DNA from 4 places in the Comamonas terrigena NBRC 13299 genome. Region 1 is predicted to be linked to each of the others. Evidence: riboswitches for the same ligand, from Rfam matches in the RefSeq annotation. Region 1 holds a riboswitch; each other region holds the start of a gene.
What was found. A riboswitch is a leader RNA that binds a small molecule or an ion and turns the genes downstream of it on or off. The one in region 1 is predicted to bind cobalamin.
Positions count from the first base shown of each region.

Region 2: another riboswitch for cobalamin. It lies ahead of CT3_RS13210 (TonB-dependent receptor); the one in region 1 lies ahead of cobW (cobalamin biosynthesis protein CobW).
Region 3: another riboswitch for cobalamin. It lies ahead of CT3_RS15105 (TonB-dependent receptor domain-containing protein); the one in region 1 lies ahead of cobW (cobalamin biosynthesis protein CobW).
Region 4: another riboswitch for cobalamin. It lies ahead of CT3_RS16060 (TonB-dependent receptor domain-containing protein); the one in region 1 lies ahead of cobW (cobalamin biosynthesis protein CobW).

Region 1 is NZ_AP019749.1:2,424,610-2,430,487, forward strand. Features, by position in the region: gene cobN (cobaltochelatase subunit CobN) at 1-1,520, opposite strand, end outside; gene cobW (cobalamin biosynthesis protein CobW) at 1,520-2,602, opposite strand; cobalamin riboswitch at 3,056-3,275, opposite strand; gene CT3_RS10970 (GNAT family N-acetyltransferase) at 3,313-3,858, opposite strand; cobalamin riboswitch at 3,918-4,144, shown strand; gene CT3_RS10975 (ABC transporter substrate-binding protein) at 4,279-5,286, shown strand; gene CT3_RS10980 (FecCD family ABC transporter permease) at 5,372-5,878, shown strand, end outside.
Region 2 is NZ_AP019749.1:2,917,699-2,923,576, reverse strand. Features, by position in the region: gene CT3_RS13225 (mandelate racemase/muconate lactonizing enzyme family protein) at 1-432, shown strand, start outside; gene CT3_RS13220 (Bug family tripartite tricarboxylate transporter substrate binding protein) at 469-1,443, shown strand; gene zigA (zinc metallochaperone GTPase ZigA) at 1,824-3,014, shown strand; cobalamin riboswitch at 3,189-3,443, shown strand; gene CT3_RS13210 (TonB-dependent receptor) at 3,647-5,851, shown strand.
Region 3 is NZ_AP019749.1:3,293,181-3,299,058, forward strand. Features, by position in the region: gene cobU (bifunctional adenosylcobinamide kinase/adenosylcobinamide-phosphate guanylyltransferase) at 1-307, opposite strand, end outside; gene CT3_RS15100 (cobyrinic acid a,c-diamide synthase CobB) at 319-1,728, opposite strand; gene CT3_RS15105 (TonB-dependent receptor domain-containing protein) at 1,754-3,628, opposite strand; cobalamin riboswitch at 3,696-3,935, opposite strand; gene CT3_RS15110 (hypothetical protein) at 4,062-4,277, shown strand; gene CT3_RS15115 (cell division protein ZapA) at 4,274-4,750, shown strand; gene CT3_RS15120 (sensor domain-containing protein) at 5,051-5,878, opposite strand, start outside.
Region 4 is NZ_AP019749.1:3,525,619-3,531,496, forward strand. Features, by position in the region: gene CT3_RS16060 (TonB-dependent receptor domain-containing protein) at 1-1,460, opposite strand, end outside; cobalamin riboswitch at 1,548-1,775, opposite strand; gene CT3_RS16065 (ABC transporter permease) at 1,928-4,606, shown strand; gene CT3_RS16070 (VOC family protein) at 4,781-5,215, shown strand; gene CT3_RS16075 (bacteriohemerythrin) at 5,333-5,848, opposite strand; gene CT3_RS16080 (methyl-accepting chemotaxis protein) at 5,852-5,878, opposite strand, start outside.

The sequences.
Region 1 (5,878 bases):
CGCAGCATGGGGTCGGACGCGGGCGGGCCCCAGCGCTGCACCACGGCCTGCTGGTTCTCCGGCGGCAGGCTGGCAAAGAAAGCCTGGTAGCCGGCCAGATCCAGGCTCTGCTGTGCCGGCCGCACACCCCAGGAATCGGGATCGTTGGTGATGCCTTGCTGCAGCTGCTGCATCAGGGCATCGCCATCGGCGGGAATCTGGTCCAGCACATAGCCCTGCTGCTGCAGCGCCTGCAGGATGTGGATGACGGAAGCCGGCGTATCCAGCCCCACGCCATTGCCCAGCCGGCCTTCCTGCGTGGGGTAGTTGGCCAGAATCAATGCCAGCCGCTTGTCGGGATTGGCTTTGTGGCGCAAACGGCACCAGCGCTGCGCCAGCGCCACCACAAAATCCAGCCGCTCGGCATGGGCCTGGTACTGCACCACATCCGACTGTGTCAGTTCGCTGCGGTGCGACAGCCCTTTGAAGCTGATGGCCCGCGTGATAATGCGGCCGTCCACCTCGGGCATGGCCACATGCATGGCAATGTCCCGTGGCTGCAGCCCGTGTGCATCGTCGAGCCAGCTTTGCTGGTTGCTGCCGGACATGATGACCTGCAGCACCGGGATATCGCCCGCCAGCGCATGGTCGCCCGGCGTTTCCAGCGACGACTGCGCAAACGACGTGGTGTTCAGGATCAGCGACACCTGGTGCGCACCGCACAGCTGGTGCAGCAAGGCCAGGCTGGTCGCATCCTTGAGCGACAGCAGCGCCAGCGGCAAGGGGTTCATACCCTGCGCCAGCAGCTGCTGGCACAGCTGGTGGAACACCTGTGTATTGCCCGACTGCAGGTGGGCGCGGTAGAACACCACCATCACCACGGGCGCGCCGGCCTGCCACTGCCAAGGCCCGGGCTCCAGCCAGTGCGCGGCCGTCGCCGCATCGTGCGCGGGATGGTACACCGCTGCGGACGGCAGCGGGCGCGGCGCCAGCGCCGGCTGCGCCCCTTGCAGAAAGCTGTGCCACAGATAGCGGAACATCTCGCGGGCATTGGCCACCCCGCCTTCGCGCAGATAGCGCCAGATGCTGCGGCATTGCTCCACGGAGGCCGTGCTCTTTTGCAGCAGGTTCAGGTCTTCCGTCGTATCCCCGGAAAACATCACCAGCACAATGCCGTTCTGGCGGCACACCTCGCGGATGCGCTCCGTGCCATAGGGCCAGTAGCTCTCGCCGCCCAGGTGGTCGACCACAATCACCCGGGCATGCTGCAGCACCTCGTCGACGTACAGGTCCACCGAGGCCGGCTGGCGCAGATGCATCAGATTGGCCAGCCGCACCGTCGGCAGACGCTCGCCGTCCCTCCCCGGCCCCAGGCCCTGCTGCGCGGCGCTGGCCTGCAGCTGGGCATAGGCCTCGGCCAGCAAGGCCAGCGTGGTGTCGGCTGCACTGAGCACCACCACATCGGCCGGCGACTGGCCCAGGCTGGAGACAAAGGCTTCGTCATCGACAAAGCCCCCGGGCTGGACGGCAAGCAAATGCATCAGAGCGCTCCGGCGGTCAGACCGTTCAACGCGGCACGGATGGGGTCCTCTTCCAGATCGTGGCCGATGAAGACCAGATGGGTCTTGCGCGCCTCGTCGTCGCGCCAGCGGCGGTCGAAATAGCTGTCAAAACGCTTGCCCACGCCATGCACCACCAGGCGCATGGGCTTGCCTTCCAGGGACACAAAGCCCTTGACGCGGTAGACCGTGTTCTCGGCCACGATGTCGGCCAGGCACGCCAGCAGGGCATCCCGATCCACCTCGGGCAGCTCGATCACCACGGAATCGAAGGCATCGTGGTCGTGCGCGTCGTGGTGGTGTTCCTCGCCTTCGCCATGCTCGTGGTGGCCCACCCGCTCATGGATGCTCTCTTCCGAGGCGCTGGACAGGCCCAGCACCACCCCCAGGTCGATCTGGCCATGCTCGGCCGCCACGATCTTCACCTGGGCCGGCACCTCTTCCCGCACGATGGCCTCCACCTTGGCGCGGTCCTGCGCGCTGGCAAGGTCCAGCTTGCTCAGCACCACCAGGTCGGCGGAGATCAGCTGGTCTTCAAACAGCTCGTGCAGCGGGGATTCATGGTCCAGATTCGGATCCTGCTTGCGCTGGGCATCCACGGCCGCCGGGTTGGCCGCAAACTGGCCGGCGGCCGTCGCCGGCACATCCACCACCGTGATCACGGCGTCCACCGTGCAGGCGTTCTTGATTTCGGGCCAGTTGAATGCCTGCACCAAGGGCTTGGGCAGGGCCAGGCCACTGGTTTCGATCAGGATGTGGTCGATATCGTCGCGCCGCGCAATCAGCTGGCGCATGACCGGGTAGAACTCTTCCTGCACGGTGCAGCACATGCAGCCGTTGGCCAGCTCGTAGAGCTGACCGCTTTGCGGATTGGTTTCGTCTTCACAGCCGATGCCGCAGCCACGCAGGATCTCGCCGTCGATCCCCAGTTCGCCGAACTCGTTGACGATCACCGCAATGCGCCGGCCATTGGCGTTCTGCAGAATGTGGCGCAGCAGCGTGGTCTTTCCGCTGCCCAGAAAGCCGGTAACGATGGTGGCGGGGATCTTGTGGTGCGTACTCATGGTCAGAAACTCCTGTGCTCCGAAGAAAAAGAAAGCTGCGGCCTCAGCGCCCGCTGCCAGTGAAGAGGGTGCCGGCGCGGTGTGCGCGGCGTGGGCGATGTGAGGGCTGTGCAGCGGCAGGGCCCGCGACCGCTTGGCCGCCATGGCGCTCACGGCCTCGGCCGAACAACCGCTGCGCGCCACAGGTCAGGGAGTGCATGCGCCGGTCCTGCCCGGCAGGCCGTGCCATGGAGACATCCGCAGTGCAGCGCGCAGCCATGCGCACGCCCTGCACGGACGTTGGGACAGGCATGCGCCGGGCATGCCGATGTGTGAACGGTTGAACCATGCTCTCCCCGAGCCGCCACGCGACAAAAAGCATGCGGTGGGGAAGCGATGCGTGCGACAGACCCGGGTCGCACCGCCAAAGCGGTGGAAAGGGCCGATCAGCAAACAGCCCACACCCCGTGGCATACCACTGCAATCGAACAGGTCGGTATTCTGGCTCGCCGTCATACCGCACACACGGCCTTCCCAGGTAACGTACCCAGTGGCATCAACGTGTGGCGGTCAGGCTTACAGCAGCGGGGGCTGCGCCGGAATGCTTCCCACCCGAAGGCGAAGGTCACCGGACTTCCCGTTTCACCCGGCATGGGCATGCGCCATGCCGGGCTCCTGTTCAAAGCGCAAATTATAGGAGCGGCAGCACACCCTTCGCGCAACGGGGACAGCTAAGTGGGCGCGGCAGTGGGCAGCGCAGGCGGCAGCAGGCATTGCATGTGGATGGTCTGCCAGACCGGCTCGGCCTCGCGCTGCAGCACCGCAAACCCGTTGCGTTTCCAGAACTCCAGCGCCCCCGGCAAAAACGGGTGGGTGTGCAGGTACAGCACCTCCACCCCGTGGGCCCGGGCATGGGCCTGCAGCGTGGCAAACAATGCCTGCGCCAGCCCCTGTCGCCGCCACACCGGCGCCACAAACAGGCGCACCACTTCCACCACGGCCAGCGGCCCGAAATCCAGCTGCGCAAACCGGCCGTCGTACGGACGGTAGGCAATGCTGCCCACCACACCCCGCTGCGCATCGTGGGCCGTCCACATCCGCCCGCCGCCGCCCCGGTACACCTGCTCGAAATGCAGCAGGTCCGCAGGCGTGTCCTGGGCAGACACGCGCGCACCGAACATCTGCACGCGTGCGTCGCGCAGAAAACCATCCACCTCCTGCAGGCGCTCGACCGGCTGGATGGAAATCAGATGGGACAGGGACAAAGACAGGGTCATGCCAGCCTCGAAACCGCCATGCGCACAGGCTGCCGTGGGGGCCGCCGCTACAAAATCAGCTACATTACCCGAACTTTGGTTCCGCAAGGACATGCGCCGGCATACGCTGGCCGCATGAGGGAATCCAGTGCAGACCGCGCCCCTGGCGCTGCCTGCCAAATGGAACTGCCCCCGCAACTGTAGGCAATGAGCCCGCGACCGACACACCACTGAACGCCAGTTTGGGAAGGTGGTCGCGAGGCGCTGATCTGCCAGTCAGGAGACCTGCCAAAGCACCAACCATTCATTGCCGGCGGGGTGTCCGGGAAGTGAGCCATTTCTCGTGACTCTGTCGTTCCGGCGCCCCTGCGGCCCGCACGCACAGCGTGGGTTGTGCCTTGTCTTCCAGTGGTCCCTGCCCAACCTGGAAAGACGAGCCTGATGCTGATCCGAAGCCTTGCCTGCACCGCCCTGCTGGCCACCACCTTCACCGCCCACGCCACGGACTATCCCTTGCAGGTGCAGAACTGCGGCCACACCGTCACTTTCGACAAGGCCCCTGCTTCGGCCGTCACCATCGGCCAGGGCGGCACCGAGATGCTGTATGCGCTGGGCCTGGGCGACAAGGTGGCCGGCACGGCGCTGTGGTTCAACCCGGTGCTGCCGCAGTTCAAGGCCGTCAACGACAAGGCGCCGCGCCTGTCCGACAACATTCCCAGCTTCGAGTCGGTGATCGGCAAGCGCCCGGCGCTGGTCGTGTCCCAGTTCGAATGGATGGTCGGCAAGGACGGCGTGGTCGGCACCCGCGAGCAATTCCACGACCTGCGCATCGCCACCTACGCCATGCCCACCGACTGCGAGGGCAAGAACAACCTGGTGGGGTCGGACGGCACACGCACGGCCGGCTACGACGTGAAGTCCCTCTACAAGAGCATTCACCAGCTGGCCCAGATCTTTGATGTGCAGGCGCGCGGCGACAGCCTGGTCAAGGACCTCGGCACACGCCAGGCCCAGGCCATCGCCAAGGTCAAGGCCTCCAAGCTGCAAGACCTGTCGGCGGCGCTGTGGTTCTCCAGCTCCGATCTGGCGGCCGACCCCTATATGGCCGGCAAGAACGGTGTGGCCGGTTACATGATGCAGTCCATGGGCCTGCGCAACGTCGTCGGCTCCACCGAAGAATGGCCCACCGTGGGCTGGGAAACCATTGCCAAGGCCAACCCCTCGATTCTGATCATTGCCCGCATGGACCGCCGCCGCTTCCCTGCCGATGACTACCAGAAGAAGCTGGAATTCCTGAAGAAGGACCCGGTCACCCAGCACATGGATGCCGTCAAGCACCAGCGCATCGTCATCGTCGATGCGGATGCCTTGCAAGGCTCGATCCGCCAGGTCGACGGCATGGAGCAGATTGCCGAGGCCGTGCTCCGCCTGCAAGGCGCAGCCAAGTAAGAACTGCAAGCGCAACAAGCACCACAAGAACAGCAAGAAGAAAGCCCCCTGCCGTGCCGCCCTGCACGGCAGCCCTCTTATTTCCATGCAAGCAGAGACTGCACTCCCTCGCGCAGACACCGCCGGCACCGCTGGCGGCCGGCTGCTGCGCACGGCCTGGGTGGCGGCGGCCGCCGCCGCCCTCCTGCTGATCGCGGTCGTGCTGGGCATCGCCATCGGCGAGACCGACATCTCCGCACACACCGTCTTTCAGGTGCTGGCCCACCAGCTGCTGGGCCAGCCGCTGTCCGCTGTCGACCCCATCACCCAGGGCATCGTCTGGAACTACCGGCTGCCGCGGGCACTGGTGGCCGCCAGCTGCGGCGCGGGCCTGGCCATCTCCGGCGTGATCCTCCAGTCGCTGCTGCGCAATGCGCTGGCAGAGCCGTATCTGCTGGGCATCTCGGCAGGCGCCTCCACCGGGGCGGTGCTGGTCACCGTGGCCGGCCTGGGCGCCGGCGCCATCTCGATGACCACCGGCGCCTTCTTCGGCGCGGTGTGCGCCTTTGCCCTGGTCGCCCTGCTGGCCCACGCCGCCGGCAATGGCGGCTTG
Region 2 (5,878 bases), 490 kb from region 1:
GACGACGTGGAAAGCCACGCCCGCCTGGCCAAGCTTACCCGCATCCCCGTGGCCACGGCGGAAATCGGCTATGGCCGCTGGTACCACAAGCACCTGCTGGACATGGGGGCCGCCTCCATCTTGCAGACGGATGCGGCGGTGTGCGGCGGCATCACCGAATGGAAGCGCATTGCCGCCATGGCCGCCGGCTACGGCATCCAGATGTGCCCGCACTGGTTCCACGACGTGCACGCACCGCTGGTGGCCGCCACGCCGAACGCGCGCTACGTCGAATTCTTCTGGGATGACCAGGTCCTGAACTTCCGCCGCCTGCTGGACCGCCAGCTGTCGCAGGAAAAGGGCCGTGTCGTTCTGCACCAGACGCCCGGCCTCGGCTTCAACTTCGACGAGGCGCAGGTTGCGAAGTTCGGCCGCTGGAGCAAGGTGGCGTAAGACCCCTCGGCCCATATAAAAAAAAGGAGACACACCATGCAACGCAGACAATTTCTGTCCACGGTTGCCGCCGCCGGCGCACTCTGTGCCCAGCCCGGCTTCGCCCAAGGCAAGCCCCCGGCGGGGCCGGTCAAGATTCTGGTCGGCTTCTCGGCCGGTGGCGGCACCGACATCCTGGCGCGCATCATCGCCAACAAGCTCAACACGCTGTGGGGCATCCCCGTCATCGTGGAAAACAAGCCCGGCGCGGCCGGCCTGATTGCGGCGGCCGAAGTCGCCAAGGCCCCGGCCGACGGGAACACCCTGATGATGGGCCACATCAATGCCCTGGGCATTGCCCCTGCGCTGAACCCCAAGCTCGGCTTCTCCCCCGAGCGGGACTTTGCGGCGATTGCGCTGGTGGGGCAGACCCCGCAAGTGCTGGTGGCCAGCCCCAAATCGTCCACCTCCATGCAGGGGCTGCTGGCGGCCTTGAAGAAGAAGTCCGGCGAAGTCAGCTTCGGCTCTTCCGGAACGGGGTCGGCCCAGCACCTGGCGCTGGCACTGTTCGAGCAGACGGCCGGGGTGTCGGCCCTGCACATCCCCTACAAGGGCGCATCGAATGTGATGACGGACTTGCTGGGCGGGCAGATCGACTATGCGTTCGAAGGCATGACCACGGCGTCACCTTTCATCAAGGGCGGCAAGGTGCGTGCGCTGGCGCAGACCGGCACCAAACGCGTGAAAGCCTTCCCGGATGTACCCACGGTGGCCGAGCAGGGCTACCCCGGCTTCAATGCCAGCATCTGGTTCGGCCTGGTCGGCCCGGCCAGGATGCCTGCGGAAGTGGTGGCACGCATCAATGCCGACGTCAACCGCATCCTGGCCATGGCGGATGTGGTGAGCAAGCTGGAAGAGTTCGGGGCCGAGGACGGCGGCGGAACGCCGCAGCGCTTTGAGGCCTTTATGCGGGATGAGCGTGCCAAGTGGGCCAACCTCATCCAGTCGCGCGGGATCCGGGTAGACGCCTGAACCCAGGGCAGGGCGGTCGCCGCCCAGGCCTTTACGGTTTGGGGGAGCGGCGGCCCGATGCCGATCGCCCCGCATGTGCGGAGCCCCGTGCGGGATGCAGAGGGCAGATTGCAGACAGCGGTCGCTTGCACCGCTACACCACAGCAGCCCGTGAAACGACTGATACCAAACGCCCCCGCTGTGCACGCGCAGCGGGGGCTTTGCTATGTGCCGGGTCGTGCACTGCGCAGCCAAGCGCCTTCGCAGGCATAGGGGCCCGGAGGGCGCTGTCCAGCAAGGGGCTGGGCAACAGCAGGGTGGGGTGACGCGTCCGCGGCCGTTTCCTGTCTCCATATTTGATAATGAGTTATCATTATCAAATCTTGTTCATGGTACCGGCGATGGCAAAGCTTCTCCCCGTCACCGTCCTGTCTGGCTTTCTGGGCGCAGGCAAGACGACGCTTCTCAACCACATCCTCCACAACCGCGAGGGCCTGCGCGTGGCGGTCATCGTCAACGACATGTCCGAGGTCAACATCGACGCGGCGCTGGTGCGCGAAGGCGGCAGCGACCTGTCCCGGACCGAGGAAAAACTGGTCGAAATGAGCAACGGCTGCATCTGCTGCACCCTGCGCGAAGACCTGCTGGTGGAGGTGCGCCGCCTGGCCCGGGAAAAGCGCTTTGACTACCTGGTGATCGAATCCACGGGTATCTCCGAGCCGCTGCCGGTGGCCGAGACCTTTACCTTCACCGACGAAGCGGGCGCCAGCCTGTCGGATATTGCGATGCTGGACACCATGGTCACCGTGGTGGACGGCTTCAACTTCCTCAAGGACTACGAATCCCGGGACAGCCTGCAGGGGCGCGGGGAGTCAATGGGGGAAGGCGACGAGCGCAAGGTGGTGGACCTGCTGGTGGAACAGGTCGAGTTCTGCGATGTGCTGGTGCTCAACAAGACCGACCTCATCACCGGCGCAGAGCGCCAGCGGCTGATGGCCATCCTGAAGACCCTGAACCCGCGTGCACGCATCGTGGAATCCAGTTTCGGCAAGGTGCCGCTGGCGTCGGTGCTGTCCACCAAGCTGTTCAACTTCGACGAGGCGGCCAAGGCCCCGGGCTGGCTGAAAGAGCTGCGCGGCGAACACACGCCGGAAACCCAGGAATACGGCATCGGCAGCTTTGTCTACCGCGCGCGCCGGCCGTTTCATCCCAGGCGCTTTCACGCCCTGGTGGGGTCCGAATGGCCCGGGGTCATACGCTCCAAAGGTTTTTTCTGGCTGGCCAGCCGCCCCCTCTATGCGGGCAACTGGTCGCAGGCCGGGGCCGTGTGCCGCCATGGCCGGGCAGGGCGCTGGTGGGCCGCCGTGCCCCGGGAACAGTGGCCGCGCGAGCCCGAGGCGCTGGCCACCATCACCCAGCACTGGGACGAGCACGTGGGCGATGCCCGCCAGGAACTGGTGCTGATCGGCATCGGCATGGACGAGGCGGCGCTGCGCCAGCGGCTGGATGCCTGCCTGCTGACCGACCACGAAATGGCCCTGGCCCCCAAGGCCTGGACTGGCTTTCATGACCCGTTTCCGGCCTGGGACTGACGCTGTGCATGCCCGGCTGCAGCCTTGGTTCAGCATTTGTACTGCCTTTTTGCAGCCTTTGTGCAGCGCTGCGCTCCTTCGGCCGCAAGGGCATGCATTCCGGATGTGTCCGGCGTGTTGTGTCCGTTGCGCACATGTGTCCTGAACGATAATTCCTCGCTGCATTGAGATACATTTCAATGCTTGTTACGAGGTGCTGCATTGGCCTGACGGCCACTGGAGTTAAACGGGAAGCAGGTGCGCTCCATGGAGTGCAATGCCTGCGCTGCCCCCGCAACGGTAAGCGAATCACCCTCTGCACCCAGGTAAGACCTGAAGCCACTGCGCACTGCGTGGGAAGGCGTGGAGTGGGCCGAAAGTTCCAGGACGGATGTCCCGGAGTGTCGGCATTTCGCGAGCCCGGATACCGGCCTTGTCACTTTTGTTGGACGCCGCGGGTGAGCGCGCAGTCCAGGTTGGATGGGTTCGTGCGCCGAGCTGTCCCCCCTGCGCATGCCTGCCTGCGGATGTTTTCTTGAATCGGCCTTGCGGGAGAGCAGGGCCATCTGGAGCCGCGCATGCGCACCCCTTCCCGTGTTTCCCCGCGCCCCCTCTGCGGGCCTGTCGCTTTTCCCCTTTCCGCCCTGAAGCCCGTGACCGCCGGCGCCGCCCTGTGCTGCGCGCTGTGGGGCGCCCACGCCCAGGGTGTGGCCGACAACGCCGCGGCGTCTGCTGCTTCTGCCGCCACAGCCACCGCATCGACATCGGCCCCGGCTGCGGCCCTGGGCGATGTCTTCGTCACCGCCACGGCCCGGCCCGAGGACCGCGCCCGCATTGCCGCCACCACCCAGGTCATTGACCGCCAGGACATCGAACGCTCGTCGGCCCGCTCGGTCACCGACCTGCTGGCCGAACATGCGGTGGGCTTTCTCAGCGAATGGACCGCGGCCCAGACATCGCTGAACCTGCGTGGCGCCGCCACCGACGGCCAGGGGCGCGACTTCAAGGGCCAGGTGCTGGTGCTGCTCAACGGCCGCCGCGCCGGCACGGCCAATCTGTCCAAGCTCAGCCTGACGGATGTGGACCGCATCGAAATCGTGCGCGGCCCCGCCTCGGTGGTGTACGGCAGCCAGAACATGGGCGGGGTGATCAACATCATCCTGCGCACCGGCGCCAGCGGCCCGCTGAACCGCGTCACGGTGACCGGCAGCTCCTGGGGCGGCTGGAGCACTCAGGCCCAGACCGCAGGCGCCAGCGGCATGCTGGACTGGTATGTGGGCCTGAACACCAGCGCCCGCGATGACTACAAGTCCGGCGACGGCGGCACCGTCATGCAGAACACCGGCTGGAAGCGCCGTGGCGCGGTGGCCGCCCTGGGGCTGCAGATCGACAGCCTGAACCGGGTGGAGCTGCAGGCCCGCACTGACGGCATCTACAACGCGGGCTTCCGGGGATCCGGGTCCAACATCTACAGCAAGGACAACCGCGACAACCGCTCGCTGGACCTGACCTACACCGGCGCACTGGCCGACCAGTCGGTCAGCTGGCTGGCGCAGGTCTACCACTTCGTGGACGAGGACGAATTCAACTGGGCGTCCCCCGTCATCAAGAGCGGCACCAACCCGGTGCCGGGCACGGCGCGCGACTACAACGACCGCAAGCTGGATGCCACCGGCATCCGTCTGCAGCCGCGCTTTCGCCTGTCTGCCGCCAACGACCTGCTGGTGGGCGTGGACTGGGAACGCAGCCATCTGCGCTCGGACCGCTTCCGCGTGGCCATGCCCGGCGGCCCGTCGGGCCAGGTGGCCCCGTACGACAACAACCAGACGGAAGAGACCAAGGCGCTGTACCTGGAAGACGCCCACACCCTGCTGGACAACCGCCTGACCTTGCGCGGCGGCCTGCGCAAGACCTGGGGCGAGACCCGGTTCGACCCCACGCCCAACCTGGCGTTTGCCCAGTCCAATGTGCGCAAGTACGACACGCACACCTGGTCCCTGGGTTCGACCTGGAAGGCCACCGACGACTGGAACCTGCGCGCAGGCATCGCCACCGGCTTCCGGGCGCCGACCGCCACCGAACTGGCCGCCGACTTCACCGCCGTGGGCGGCGGGCGCACCTTCGGCAACCCCAATCTGAAGCCCGAGACCAGCCGCCAGATCGAAGTGGGCACCACCTTCACGCAGCCGGGCTGGAAGGTGGATGCAGCGCTGTTCCAGAACGTCATCTCCAACCGCATCACCACCGTGTCCCGGGGCCCCAGCACCAACACCTCGGACTATGCCAACAATGCCGCAGAAGTCGTGGCGCGCGGCCTGGAGCTGACCACCAAGGTCGACCTCAAGCAGGTGCTGGCCCTGGGCCTGCCGGGCCAGTCGCTCAGCGCCTTTGCAGGCGGCTACTACCACTTCGACATGCGCGACAAGGGCGCGGCAGCCACCGCCAACACCGACCGCGTGCAGCGCATGTACCGCTTCCAGGCCTCTGCCGGCATGCGCTACGCCCAGGGCATGGACCGCAATGCAGGTGACTGGAGCATGCAGCTCACGGCGCTGCTGCGCGGACCGATGTGGTACGACACCGAAGAGAACCTGCTGGTGCCGCAGGGCGAACCCAGCAGCACCTACATCCACCGCAAAGGGGCCTTCACGGTGTGGAACCTGCGCGGCGACTACCGGGTGAACCGCAGCGTGAAGCTGTTTGCGGCGGTGAACAATGTCTTCAACCTGAACCGCAGCCCCATCTTCATTGCGCAGGACCGCTCGCCCTGCCTGGCGGATGCGCGCTTCCAGAACGGCGGCTGCGGCACCTCCATGCCCGGGCGCGAGCTGATGGTCGGCCTGCAGGCCGACTTCTGAGGCCAGGCTGCATGCACAGGCCCGCCA
Region 3 (5,878 bases), 870 kb from region 1:
TCAGACAGTCCACCACCACCAGCGTCCGGGGGCTGCTGTGGGCCTGCAGGGCCTGGGCCAGCTGCAGCGGCGCTTCCACCGTCTGCATGCCCGGGACGCGCGCGGCCCGGTCCACCTGGTGGCGGGCAATGCGGGCGCGCATCTCGTCGTCCAAGGCCTGGCCGGTGGCTAGGTAGGTGGCGCTGCGCCCGGGTGCGGCATCCAGCCAGTCACGCGCAGCCTGTTCTGCACGGCGGGTCTTGCCACTTTTCTGGCCGCCCAGGATGAGTTCCTGCCAGGCCACGGGGGAAGAAAGGGAATCGCTCATGGTGGCGTGGATTATGAAAGCTCTGCCGGCCCGTCCCAGCACACCGGCTCGGCCCCCAGCAAGGCGGCCACCGCACGCGGGTGCGAAGGGAACCAGGCGTGGAAGTAGCTGGCGTGTACGCTGCCTTGGCGATAGACCGCCTCGCCCTTGCCGGGCTCCACCGGCTGGCGTGCACGGCTGGTGCGCCCGACCTCCGCTGCGCTGCAGTCAAAGCGCGAGTAGTGGAAGGTGTGGCCGCGCAGCACGCTGCCTTGCAGCACGCATTGCTGCATGCCCAGCCCGGCCAGCCGGGTCTGCATCTGTGCCGTGCCCGGCAGGATGTCCCACAGCGGCCGGGATTGCCCTTGCGCATCGGTGATCTGCCGGCCCAGGGCCAGCATGCCGCCGCATTCGGCCCACACCGCCTTGCCTGCGGCCACGTGGGCGCGCAGATCGGCCTGCAGCCCGGTGTTGGCGGCCAGCTTGCCGGCATGCAGTTCCGGATAGCCGCCGGGCAGCCACAGGGCATCGCAGGGCGGCAGGCCTTCGCCGGCCAGCGGCGAGAAAAATGCCAGATTGGCCCCCATGGCCTGCAGGCAGTCCAGGTTGGCGGGGTAGATGAAGCTGAAGGCCGCATCGCTGGCCACGGCCACCGTGCGCCCCTGCAGCCAGGGCTGCAGCGCCTGCTGTCCGGTCGGCGGCTGGGCCGCGGCGGCGGCGGGGAATTCCACGCTCCAGCGTTGCCAGGCGGCCCAGTCCATCTGGCCCAGGGGGGTGTCGGCCAGCTGGTCGGCGGCGGCGTTCAGCCGCGCCATGGCATCGGGCAGCTCGTGCGCGGCCACCAGGCCCAGGTGGCGTTCCGGCAGCAGCTGTGCATCCCTGCCCTGGCCGATGCGCGCCAGCGCGCCCAGCCACAGATCGGGTTCGCGCAGGCTGGTCTGCAGCATCTGCGCATGCATGCCGGTGGCCACGCGGTTGGCCAGCACCCCGGCCCACGGCACCTCCGGCTGGTACTGCCGCATGCCCAGCACCAGGGCACCAAACGAGCCGGCCATCGCGCCCGCATCCACCACCAGCAGCACGGGCACGCCCAGTTGCTGGGCCAGATCCGCTGCGGTCGGGCTGCCGTCGAACAGGCCCATCACCCCTTCGATCAGGATGACGTCGGCCTCGCCGGCTGCGGCATGCAGGCGGGCCCGGACCTCGTCCATGCCCACCATCCAGCCGTCCAGGTTGTGCACCGGCGCACCGCTGGCCAGCTGGTGCCAGTAGGGGTCCAGAAAATCCGGGCCACACTTGAACACGCGCACCGTGCGCCCCTGGCGGGAGTGCCAGCGCGCCAGCGCGGCGGTCACGGTGGTCTTGCCCTGGCCCGAGGCTGGGGCCGCCACCAACACGGCCACGCAGCGGCGCGCAGCTTGGGCGGAAGTTTCAGTCAACATGCATGCTTTCCGGCGGCCCCGGCGGTCAGCGGGGCAGCCATTTCAGACCCACCCAGAAGGTGCGGCCCGGCGTGGCGTAATCCTGGGCCAAGGTATAGGCCCGGTCCATCAGGTTGTCGATGCGTGCGGTCAGGGTCAGGTCCCTGGCCACCTGCGTGGAGGCCGACAGGTTGAACAGGGTGTAGCCACCCAGGCTCATGACCTGCTCGTCCTTGGCGTTGTAGCGGCGGCTGGCCGCCTGCATTTCCCCACCCAGTGTCCACCCGTGCACGGCGGCATCCACTCCCAGGGTGGCAAACCGGCGCGAGCGGCGTTCCAGCAGCTTGCCGGTGGCCTCGTTCGTGGGGTTCTGGAAATCCACGGAGCCATACCATTTCAGTCGACCGGTGCGGTAGGCCCCGGTCAGGGTGATGCCCTGCAACTGCGCACGCTCCACGTTCACATAGCAGGACGTCTTGCCGCAGCTGCCCAGGCCTTTTTCATAGGACACCAGGTTCTGCAGCTTGTTGCGGTACAGCGTCACTCCCAGGTGATTGCCCTGGTCGGCCCAGCGCAGACCAATTTCCTTGTTCAGGCTTTCCTCGGGGGCCAGTGCCGGATCGCCATAGTCCGAAAAGCGCTGATACAGGCTGGGCACGCGAAAGCCGGTCGAGGTGGAGGCGGTAGCGCGCCACTGGGGTGCAAACGCCCAGGCGTAGCCGATGCCGCCGGTGTTCTTGCGGCCGAAGTCGCTGTCCTCGTCGCTGCGGGCATTCAGCTGCACGCTGTGGGCACCGAATTTGGCGCCGTAGCCGATGGCCACGCCGGTCTGGTCGCGGTCCTTGTGGCTGGTGTTTTTCAGGCCGGTGTTCTCCAGCGTGTCTTCGCGCCGCTCCAGCGCCAGGCTCAAGGTGCCGGGGCCCAGCAGCCACTCGTTCTGCAGCAGCATGGTACGCAGCCGGGTTTCGGCTTCGTAGGTGCTGGTGCCCGAGGTCTCGTAGCGGTTGGTGGATTCGCTGACGGACAGGCGCGTGCGAAAGCGCTCCGTCCACTGGGCGGTCCAGCTCAGGCCATAGGCATCCAGCGCGCGCAGGCCGCGGTCGTCCTTGACCGACTTGCTGGCGTCATACCCGGCATTGGTGCGGCTGGTCAGGGCCGTCAGCTCCAGGCGCTGGTCGGCATTCAGTTGCAGCCCCACGCGGGCGTTGGCCGATTTGCGTGTGTAGCCGTCACGGTCTTCGTTGTGCACGCCGCGGTTCTTGGAATCGAAGCCATGGCTTTCGGCATAGGACAGGCCCAGCGCGTAATCCACCATGCCCTGGGCGCCGCTGATGCCGGCCTCGGCCTTGCGGCTGCCGTACTCGCCGGCCCCCACGCCCACAAAGGGCTGCACGCCGGCGGTTCCGCGCTTGGTGAACACCTGCACCACACCCGCCAGCGCGTCCGAGCCATAGACCGCGCCCGCCGGGCCGCGCAGCACTTCGATGCGCTCGATCAGGTCCACCGGAAGGGATTCCCACTGCGCTCCGCCGGAGCCGTTCTGCACATCGACACGGATGCCGTCGATATAGACCGCCGTGTGCTGCTTGCTGGCGCCGCGCAGGTAGAGACCGGTTTCGGTGCCGGGGCCGCCGTTGCGGGTGATCTGCACGCCGGGCAGCTTGGCCATCACGTCTTCCAGCGACCGGCCGGCCTGCTGGTCCAACTGGTCGCGGTCGATGACCGTCATGTCCGCAATCACATCCGACAGGCGCTGCTCGCTGCGCGTGGCGGCCACCACGGTCTCCTCCAGCGTGGCGCGTGCAGAGGGGCTCTCCTGGGCCTGGGCGGCTGCCGCCACAGCGCACAACACGGCCGCCGACACGGCAGACCACGGCAAGGCGGGCGCCACGGCACCGGCCTTCAAAACATTCGAGAACATGAGAAAAAACACCTAGTCGCCCGTACCAGCCTCCCCGCCAGTGATGGGCAAAACCATGCCCGCTCGAGCGGGCACACCAGTGTTGGCCGGTATCCGGGCTGGTCCTCCACACCATCGCCTTCCCAGACGCTTGTTCAAGGCATCCAGTGGCGGTATCAGATGGCGGGGGTGCATGGCATGCACCAGGGACTCACCGTTGCGGGGGCAGCGCAGGCTGGGCGGGTTCTGAAAAAACGAGGCCGTCCTGCTTCCCGTTGAACTGCTGCGCGTGAACCGCGCTGCGAGCACCAACAGCAGCGATTTTAGTTTCAGTCGTGCCGTTCGTAGAAAAACTGCTGTGCACCGGTGTTTTCCAACGTCATATGCAGGCTGATTCGGCCTTATTTCACCTGCTTACATTTAGGCACGCCTACAATTGCTACCCTCTATGTCTATGACCTCGCAGCCTTCCATGATCGAGCCGCTGGCAGAGCGTGTTGATCGCCTGCTGCTGCGCCACGCCGAACTTCAGCGCACCAATGCCCTGCTGGCCGAGCAGGTGGCCGCGCTCACACAGGAGCGCGATTCCCTGCGCTCGCGCCTGCAGGCGGCCCGTGCACGGGTGGACGCACTGATTGAGCGCCTGCCCGCCAACCAAGAGGCACCATGAGCCAGATCGAAGCGCGCATCCTCCAGCAAGACTATGTGTTGACCTGCCCCGAGGGCCAGGAAGACATGCTGCTGGCCGCCGTGCAGCGGGTGGATGCGGACATGGAACGCATCCGCAACACCGGCAAGGTCCGCGCCCGCGAACGCGTGGGGGTGCTGGCCGCCGTGAATCTGGCGTTCGAGAGTGCATCGCTGTACACCCGCGTGCAGGAACTCGAGCAGGAGCTGGAACTGACGCTGGAAAACGGCCTGGCTCCCGTCGCCCCTGCGGCCGACCCACTGCCTGCTGCCCCGCTGGAAGACACCCTGCAGGAAGACGCCCTGCAGCAAGCGCAGCAGGCGCAGGAAGAAGCCCAGGCACTGGCCGCGCAGTTGCAAGAGCTGCTGGCACTGCGCGAGCACGAATTGCAGCAGGCGCAGGCGCTGATCGAACGCCTGGAAACCGCGCTGGAAGTCGACAGCAAGCTGCTGTAGAGGCCTTGCGGCAACGCCGAAACGGTGCTGCCGCGCAAATCCCCCTTTTCTCCATCCGGTCCACCACAAGCCGCCGGTCACGCGCTAAAATGAAGGCGTCTGCAAATCTGCCGTGCTTTATATTGCCTTGAACCAATGCTCCCTGAGCACGGGCTTGGTACATTGCCAGGCAAGCGTGATCGTCTCGCGTTAGACGAACCCAACGTCTGGTTGCCCTCGCCCACCTGAACCCCCGGTTCAGGATGACGGCGCGGTGGTTTTTGCAGACACCCCCCACCCTCATCCCGGCGGCCAAGGCCGCTACACCGGCCGGTCTTCTCCCGGCACTCCGCCCCCCAGACTTCCTGCTTCCAGGCCTGCCGCCTGGGCGCGCAGCATGGCCTGGAACGTGGCCGCCTCGACCCCTGGGGCACACAGAAACCCCTGGTAGAAGCCGCAACCCATGCGCATCAGCGTTTCACGCTGCGCGGCGGTCTCCACGCCCTCGGCGACGATCTCCACATCGAGCGCGCGCCCCAGGCCGATGACCGCCTCCACAATGGCCTTGTCGCTCATGTCCTGTGGCAGACCGCGCACAAAGGACTGGTCGACCTTGAGCTTGGAAATCGGCATGCGCTTGAGGTAGGCCAGGTTGGAATAGCCGGTACCGAAGTCGTCGATCACCAGCTGCACACCCAGGTCCGCCAGCTGTTCGATGCAGTGCACGATGACCGGCTCCTTCTGCAGCAGGGCCGACTCGGTGAGCTCCAGCTCCAGCCAGCATGCCGGCAGGCCATAGGCACTGAGCAGCGAGGCCACGCGCGCCGCATAGTCGGGTTGGTGCAGCTCCAGCGACGAGACGTTGACCGACACCTTCACGCCCAGGCCCTGCTTGACCCAGCGCATGGCTTCCTTGACCGCCTGCTCCAGCACCCAGGCGCCGAGCTTGACGATGTAGCCGGACTCTTCGGCCAGCGGAATGAACACCCCGGGCGAGACCACGCCCAGGCGTGCATCCGTCCAGCGCAGCAGCGCCTCGCAGCCGACAATGCTGCCGGTGTGCATTTCGACCTGGGGCTGGTAGACCACGCGCAAGGCGTCACGGTCCAACGCCTGCCGCAGCGCATGCTCCATCTGCACCCGGCCCAG
Region 4 (5,878 bases), 1.1 Mb from region 1:
CAGGAGATCAGGTTCTTGACCTTGTTGTCGAAGCCCGTCAGCTTGAACTCGTGGCCGCCCACGCTCCAGTCCAGCCCGATTTCGTTGCCCTTGGAGCTTTCGGGCTGCAGGTTGGGGTTGCCGGACATGGGGTAGTACAGGTCGTTGAAGGTGGGCGCCTTCATGCTGCTGGCCCGTGCCACGCGCGCACGCAGACCGGACAGGACTTCGTAGCCGTAGCCAATGCCCCAGGTGTTGTAGCCGCCGAACTGGGAGTTGTCGTCGCGGCGCAGGTTGAGCTGCCAGGAATGCGCAGCGTGGCTGCCGTTCAGGCCGGCATAGGCGGCATTGGTCGAACGGTCCTTGTGGTCGTAGCGCTCGGACGAGGCAATCTGCTGCTCCAGACGCTCCAGGCCGGCCACCACCACGCCCACCGGGGTCTTGATCTCGTTGCCCCATTTGTATTCGGTCTGCTCGGTCTGGAACAGGTCCTGGTAACGGTCGGTGCGACCCTCCAGGCGGTGGTGGGAACGCTGCTTGTCATTGGAACGCGACACGCTCAGGGTGCTGTTCCAGTTGGCAGAGAGCCTGCCCGACAGCTTGAGCTGGCTGGTGGCGGCACGGAATTCGTTGTACGAACCGTTCACCAGCGGCATGCTCCAGTCGGGCATGAAGATGTAGTCCTGGTCAAATTCGGAATAGCTGTCCGCCCGCATCAGATTGGCATCCAGGCGCCAGTCGGCATTGAAGGCATAACCCAGCGCCGCCGTGACCGAGGTCTGGTTGAACTTGTCGGCATCGGAACGGAATTCGGCGCTCTTGCGGTTGGTGGCCGAGAAGCCGGGATCGATGACGCGCGCCATGTTCAGGCTGTAGTTCCAGCCGGACTGCTCGCCCGCAAAACCGCCATCGGCCTTCTTGTAGCCCGCGCGGCCCCAGGTGAGCGCGGCATGGGGCACGAATGCCTGCTTCACGCCCTTGCCCTGCTTGGTGAAGATCTGGATCACCCCGCCAATGGCATCGCTGCCATACAGTGCCGATGCCGGGCCGTGCACCACCTCGATGCGCTCGATGGCTTCCAGCGGCAGCGACTCCAGCGTGGGCGTGCCCAGGGTGGCCGAACCGAAGCGCACCCCGTCCACCAGCAGGACCACCTGCTTGCTGCCACGGATGTAGACGCTTTGCGTGTTGCCGCGGCCACCGTTGCTGGACATCTGCACGCCGGCAAAGCGCTGCAGCACTTCGGCCAGCGAGCGGCCTGCCGAGTTGCTGATCTGCGCTTCGGTGATCACGCGCACATCGGCCAGGGTTTCGTCCAGCGGCGTTTCAGAGCGGGTGGCGGTCACCACCGTGGTGGACAGGGGCACGCTCTGCGCCGCAGCATGCTGGGCCAGGCAGGCTGCGGCCAGGGCCACGGCCGCCAGAGGAAAGCGCACGGAAGCGCGCTGGCCTTCCGCAGGGGATGGTTGGAAATTTCGCATGGATGCACACATGGTTGGCACCGGCGTCCCCGCCCGTGCTTCACACAACCAGCAACCCGGGTCTGCATGCACAGCGGCACGCCAGCGGATGCTGGACCTGTTTTGGCCGGTATCCAGACTGGCGCACGGCTTGCCAAGCCTTCCCAGAGCGCATGGCTCCAGTGGCAAGAGATGGCAAGCGGGTCCTGCGGGACCTGTGCGCTCACTGTTGCGGGGGCAGTACATGCTGTGCCAGCGCGGGCGCCGGCGTCCATGTTTCCCGTTTAACCGCAGCGCCAGAACAGCGCTGCAAGCACCAAAACCCCGCATTGTAGGCAGCAGGCTGACACGGGGCTTGTAGGATGGCGAATGCCCTGCCCATGGATCCCTGGGCCGCGCAGGCGTGCCCACCCGCCCTGGGGCGGTGCACACCGCTGTTTTGCCCTGGAACCTCCGTGCCCGCCTCACCCTCTCTCACCGCTTCTCCGCTGCCGCGCCTGCTGGCCAGTTTTTCGCTGCAGGAGTACCGGCGCCAGCCCTGGCGCAGCCTGACTGCCCTGCTGGCCATTGCGCTGGGCGTGGCCCTGGGTTTTGCGGTGCATGTGATCAACCAGTCGGCGCTGGATGAGTTTTCCCGCGCGGTGCGCAGCGTCAACGGCCAGCCGGATCTGGAATTCCGAGGCATGCGCGCCAGCCTGCCCCAGGCCATTTACCCACTGATTGCGCTGCGGCCCGAGGTGCAGCATGCCGCGCCGTGGATCGAGGGCACGGTGCAGATCGACAGCCCGCCCTCCACGGGCGGTGCGGCCGGCCAGGCGCCGCACGCCCCCCCGGAACCGCTGTCGCTGCACCTGCTAGGCGGCGACGCATTGCAGTCGGCCCCGCTGGCCCCTGCGCTGCAGCCCCGGCTGTTTGCCGGCCAGGACCGGTTGCAGCTGTTCGCGCCCGACGCAGTGTTTCTGAACCCGGCGGCACTGCAGGCCCTGGGCCTGGACGAAGCCAGCGCCCCCGGCGCCCTGCTGCCGGTGCGCGTGCACACCCATGCCGTGACGCTGCGCGTGGCCGGCACGGTGGCAGCCGGCGGCGCCCCGCTGGCGGTGATGGACATTGGCGCCGCCCAGGACCTGCTGGGCCAGGACGGCCAGATCCAGCGCGTGGATGTGCTGCTGCGCAGCGGCACCGACCGCAGCGCCTTCACCGCCACGCTGCGTGCCCTGCCCGGCTGGCCAGCCCAGGTGCTGGTGCAGCAGCCGGGCGGTGAACAGCAGCGTGCGGCCGAGATGTCGCGCGCCTACCGCGTCAACCTGACCGTGCTGGCCCTGGTGGCGCTGTTCACCGGGGCGTTTCTGGTGTTTTCGGTGCTGGCGCTGAGCGTGGCGCGGCGCGCACCGCAGCTGGCGCTGCTGGCGGTGCTGGGGCTCACGCCCGCACAGCGCATGCGCCTGGTGCTGTGGGAAGCCGCCCTGCTGGGCGTTGCCGGCAGCGCGGCCGGCATTGCGCTGGGCACCGGACTGGCCTGGCTGGCCCTGCGTATGCTGGGCGGGGACCTGGGCGGCGGCTACTTTGCCGGCGGCCAGCCCCCGCTGCTGTGGAGCGCGCCGGCCGCCGCCACCTTCTTTGCCCTGGGCCTGGCCGCCACCGTGGCCGGCGCCTGGTGGCCGGCACGCACCGCGCGGGCGCTGCCGCCCGCCGCCACGCTCAAAGGGCTGGGGGACGTGGTCCAGGCGCCTGCGCGCGCCTGGACCGGCCTGGCCCTGGTGGCCGCCAGTGCGCTGCTGGCCAGCGTGCCGCCCATTGGCGGCATTCCCCTGGCCGCCTATGGGGCCGTAGGGCTGATGCTGCTGGGCGGCATGGCGCTGCTGCCCTGGCTGCTGGAGCGCGTGCTAGGCGGCCTGCAGCGGCTGTGGCCGGCCACGCTGCGCCAGCCGCTGTCCATGCTGGCGCTGGAACGTGCCCGCCGCATGCGGGCCAGCGCCAGTGTGGCCGTGGGCGGCGTGGTGGCCAGCCTGAGCCTGGCCGTGGCGCTGACGGTGATGGTCACCAGCTTTCGCGGCAGCATGCTGGACTGGCTGGACGCCGTGCTGCCCTCGCCGCTCTACCTGCGTGCGGCCGGCGGCTCGTCCAAATCCGACGCGGCGCTGCTGCCACCCACGCTGCTGCAGGCCGTACGCGACCTGCCCGGGGTGGAACGCGCCCAGCCGATGCGGGCCACCAGCCTGTGGCTGGACCCGCAGCGCCCGGCCATCAGCCTGCTGCTGCGCCCGCTGCACGGCCCGCAGGCCCAGCAACTGCCGTGGGTGGGGGCAGCGCCTGCGCAGCCGGTTCCGGCCGGCATGGTTGCCATCTATGTGAGCGAAGCCGTGGCCACACTGTATGGCGTGCAGGCCGGCCAGCCCTGGCCGCTGCTGGACCGTGCGTTCAGCACCGGGCTGGCCGACGGCAGTGCTGCCGGGGCAGACAGCCCGGCTACCGCCCCCATGGCCGGCGCAGCGGAAACGCACTTTTTCATTGCCGGCATCTGGCGCGACTACATCCGCCAGTTCGGCGCGGTGGCCATGGACTGGGGCGACTACCAGCAGCTGACGGGCGATGCCCGCATGTCCGAGCTGTCGCTGTGGCCTGCTGCGGGCGAAGACCAGGCCACGCTGCAGCCGCGCATCGAAGCCGCTTTGGCCCGGCTGTCCGGCGGACAGGCACCGCCGCTGGAGTTCACCAGCAGTGCCGCACTGCGCCAGCGCTCGCTGGAGATTTTTGACCGCAGCTTTGCCGTCACCTACTGGCTGCAGGCAGTGGCGATCGGCATCGGGCTGTTCGGCATTGCCGCAAGCTTCAGCGCCCAGGTGCTGGCACGGCGCAAGGAGTTTGGGCTGCTGACCCACCTGGGGCTGACGCGCCGGCAGATCCTCACGGTGGTGGCCGGCGAGGGGGCGGCCTGGACGGCCATGGGCGCGCTGGCCGGCACCTTGCTGGGCCTGGGCGTGGCCGCCATTCTGGTGCACGTGGTCAACCCGCAAAGCTTTCACTGGACCATGGAGCTGCGCCTGCCCGCCGGGCGCCTGCTGGCCCTGGCCTGTGCCGTGGTGCTGGCCGGCACGCTGACGGCCTGGTGGGCCGGCCGCCAGGCTACCGGGGAGGACGCGGTGCTGGCGGTAAAGGAAGACTGGTAACAGCGGCATGGCGCCTGCGGCGGCGGCACACCTCAACCACGTGCCACCCGACATTCCCGCCATTACCGACGTGCCCGCCACGCTGCTCCGGCCATTGGTCGGCCCGGCTACGTTCTGTCATACCTGCATTGACGCCGCTGCCGTACAACCGCTGTCTAACCACCGGAGGCATGCATGCAAGTCCAGACCTATCTCCTGTTCCAGGGCCGCTGCGAAGAGGCCCTGAACTTTTACCGCGATGCGATCGGGGCGACCATCCAGGCGCTGATGCGCTACAGCGAAAGCCCGGAGCCGCCCCCACCCGAATGCACCCCCGCACGGCCCGACATGGTGATGCATGCCAGCCTGCAGGTGGGTGACAGTCAGATCATGGCCAGCGATGACCCCAGCCCCGGTACCCGCCCCTTCAGCGGCTTCAGCCTGACCTTGAGCTGCGCCGATGCCGCCGAGGCCCGCAAGCACTTTGATGCACTGTCCGCACAGGGCGAAGTCACCATGCCATTGGGGCCGACGTTTTTCTCGCCGTCTTTCGGCATGCTGAAAGACCGTTTCGGCGTGCACTGGATGTTGATGGTGGCGCAGGAACAGGCGGGCTGCGGCGCCGCCTAGGCAAGCCTTTGCCCGCCTGGTGACACAGCGGCATGCACAAGGCGCCTGGCATGGCTGCGCAGGCGCCGGCAGTGGGAGGCGACAGGCCGCCGCCATGCCTGGGGGACTGGGTGCGCCCTAGACCTTGGTCACCGGCTTCGCCAACGCCGCGCCGGGGACGGCCGCCGCCTGCGACGGCTTGCCTGGTGCCAGCAACGGGGCCTTGGTGCCCGCCGACGCACGTGCCTGCTCGCGTGCCTTGCGGCGCTGGAAACGCAGCAGTTCCTTGTCGTTGCGGCGGATGTGCAGCGACAGCCAGTCACGCAGCACGGCGGACAGCTGCGCCGCCACGGTGATGCTGCCGGCCTGCAGCTTCTTTTCCAGGTCCCACAGCTGGTCCATGAAGTGGTTGTGCCCGATCTTGTGGTTGTCCAGATCGGGGAAGCCCATCTGCGCCATCAGGTGCTCTTCGTTGCGCAAATGGTCCTGGGTACTGGTGATGACGCGGTGCAGGATGGACGCCACCACCGCCCGGCCCTGGCCTTCGCGGGTGGCGGTGTGCAGTTCATTGACCAGATCCACCAGCAGGCGGTGGTCTGCATCGATGGGGCCACCATCGATCACCATGTCATCGGCCCACTCGAAATAGGCCATCGCTCAAGCCTCCAGCGCCGGCACCACCGG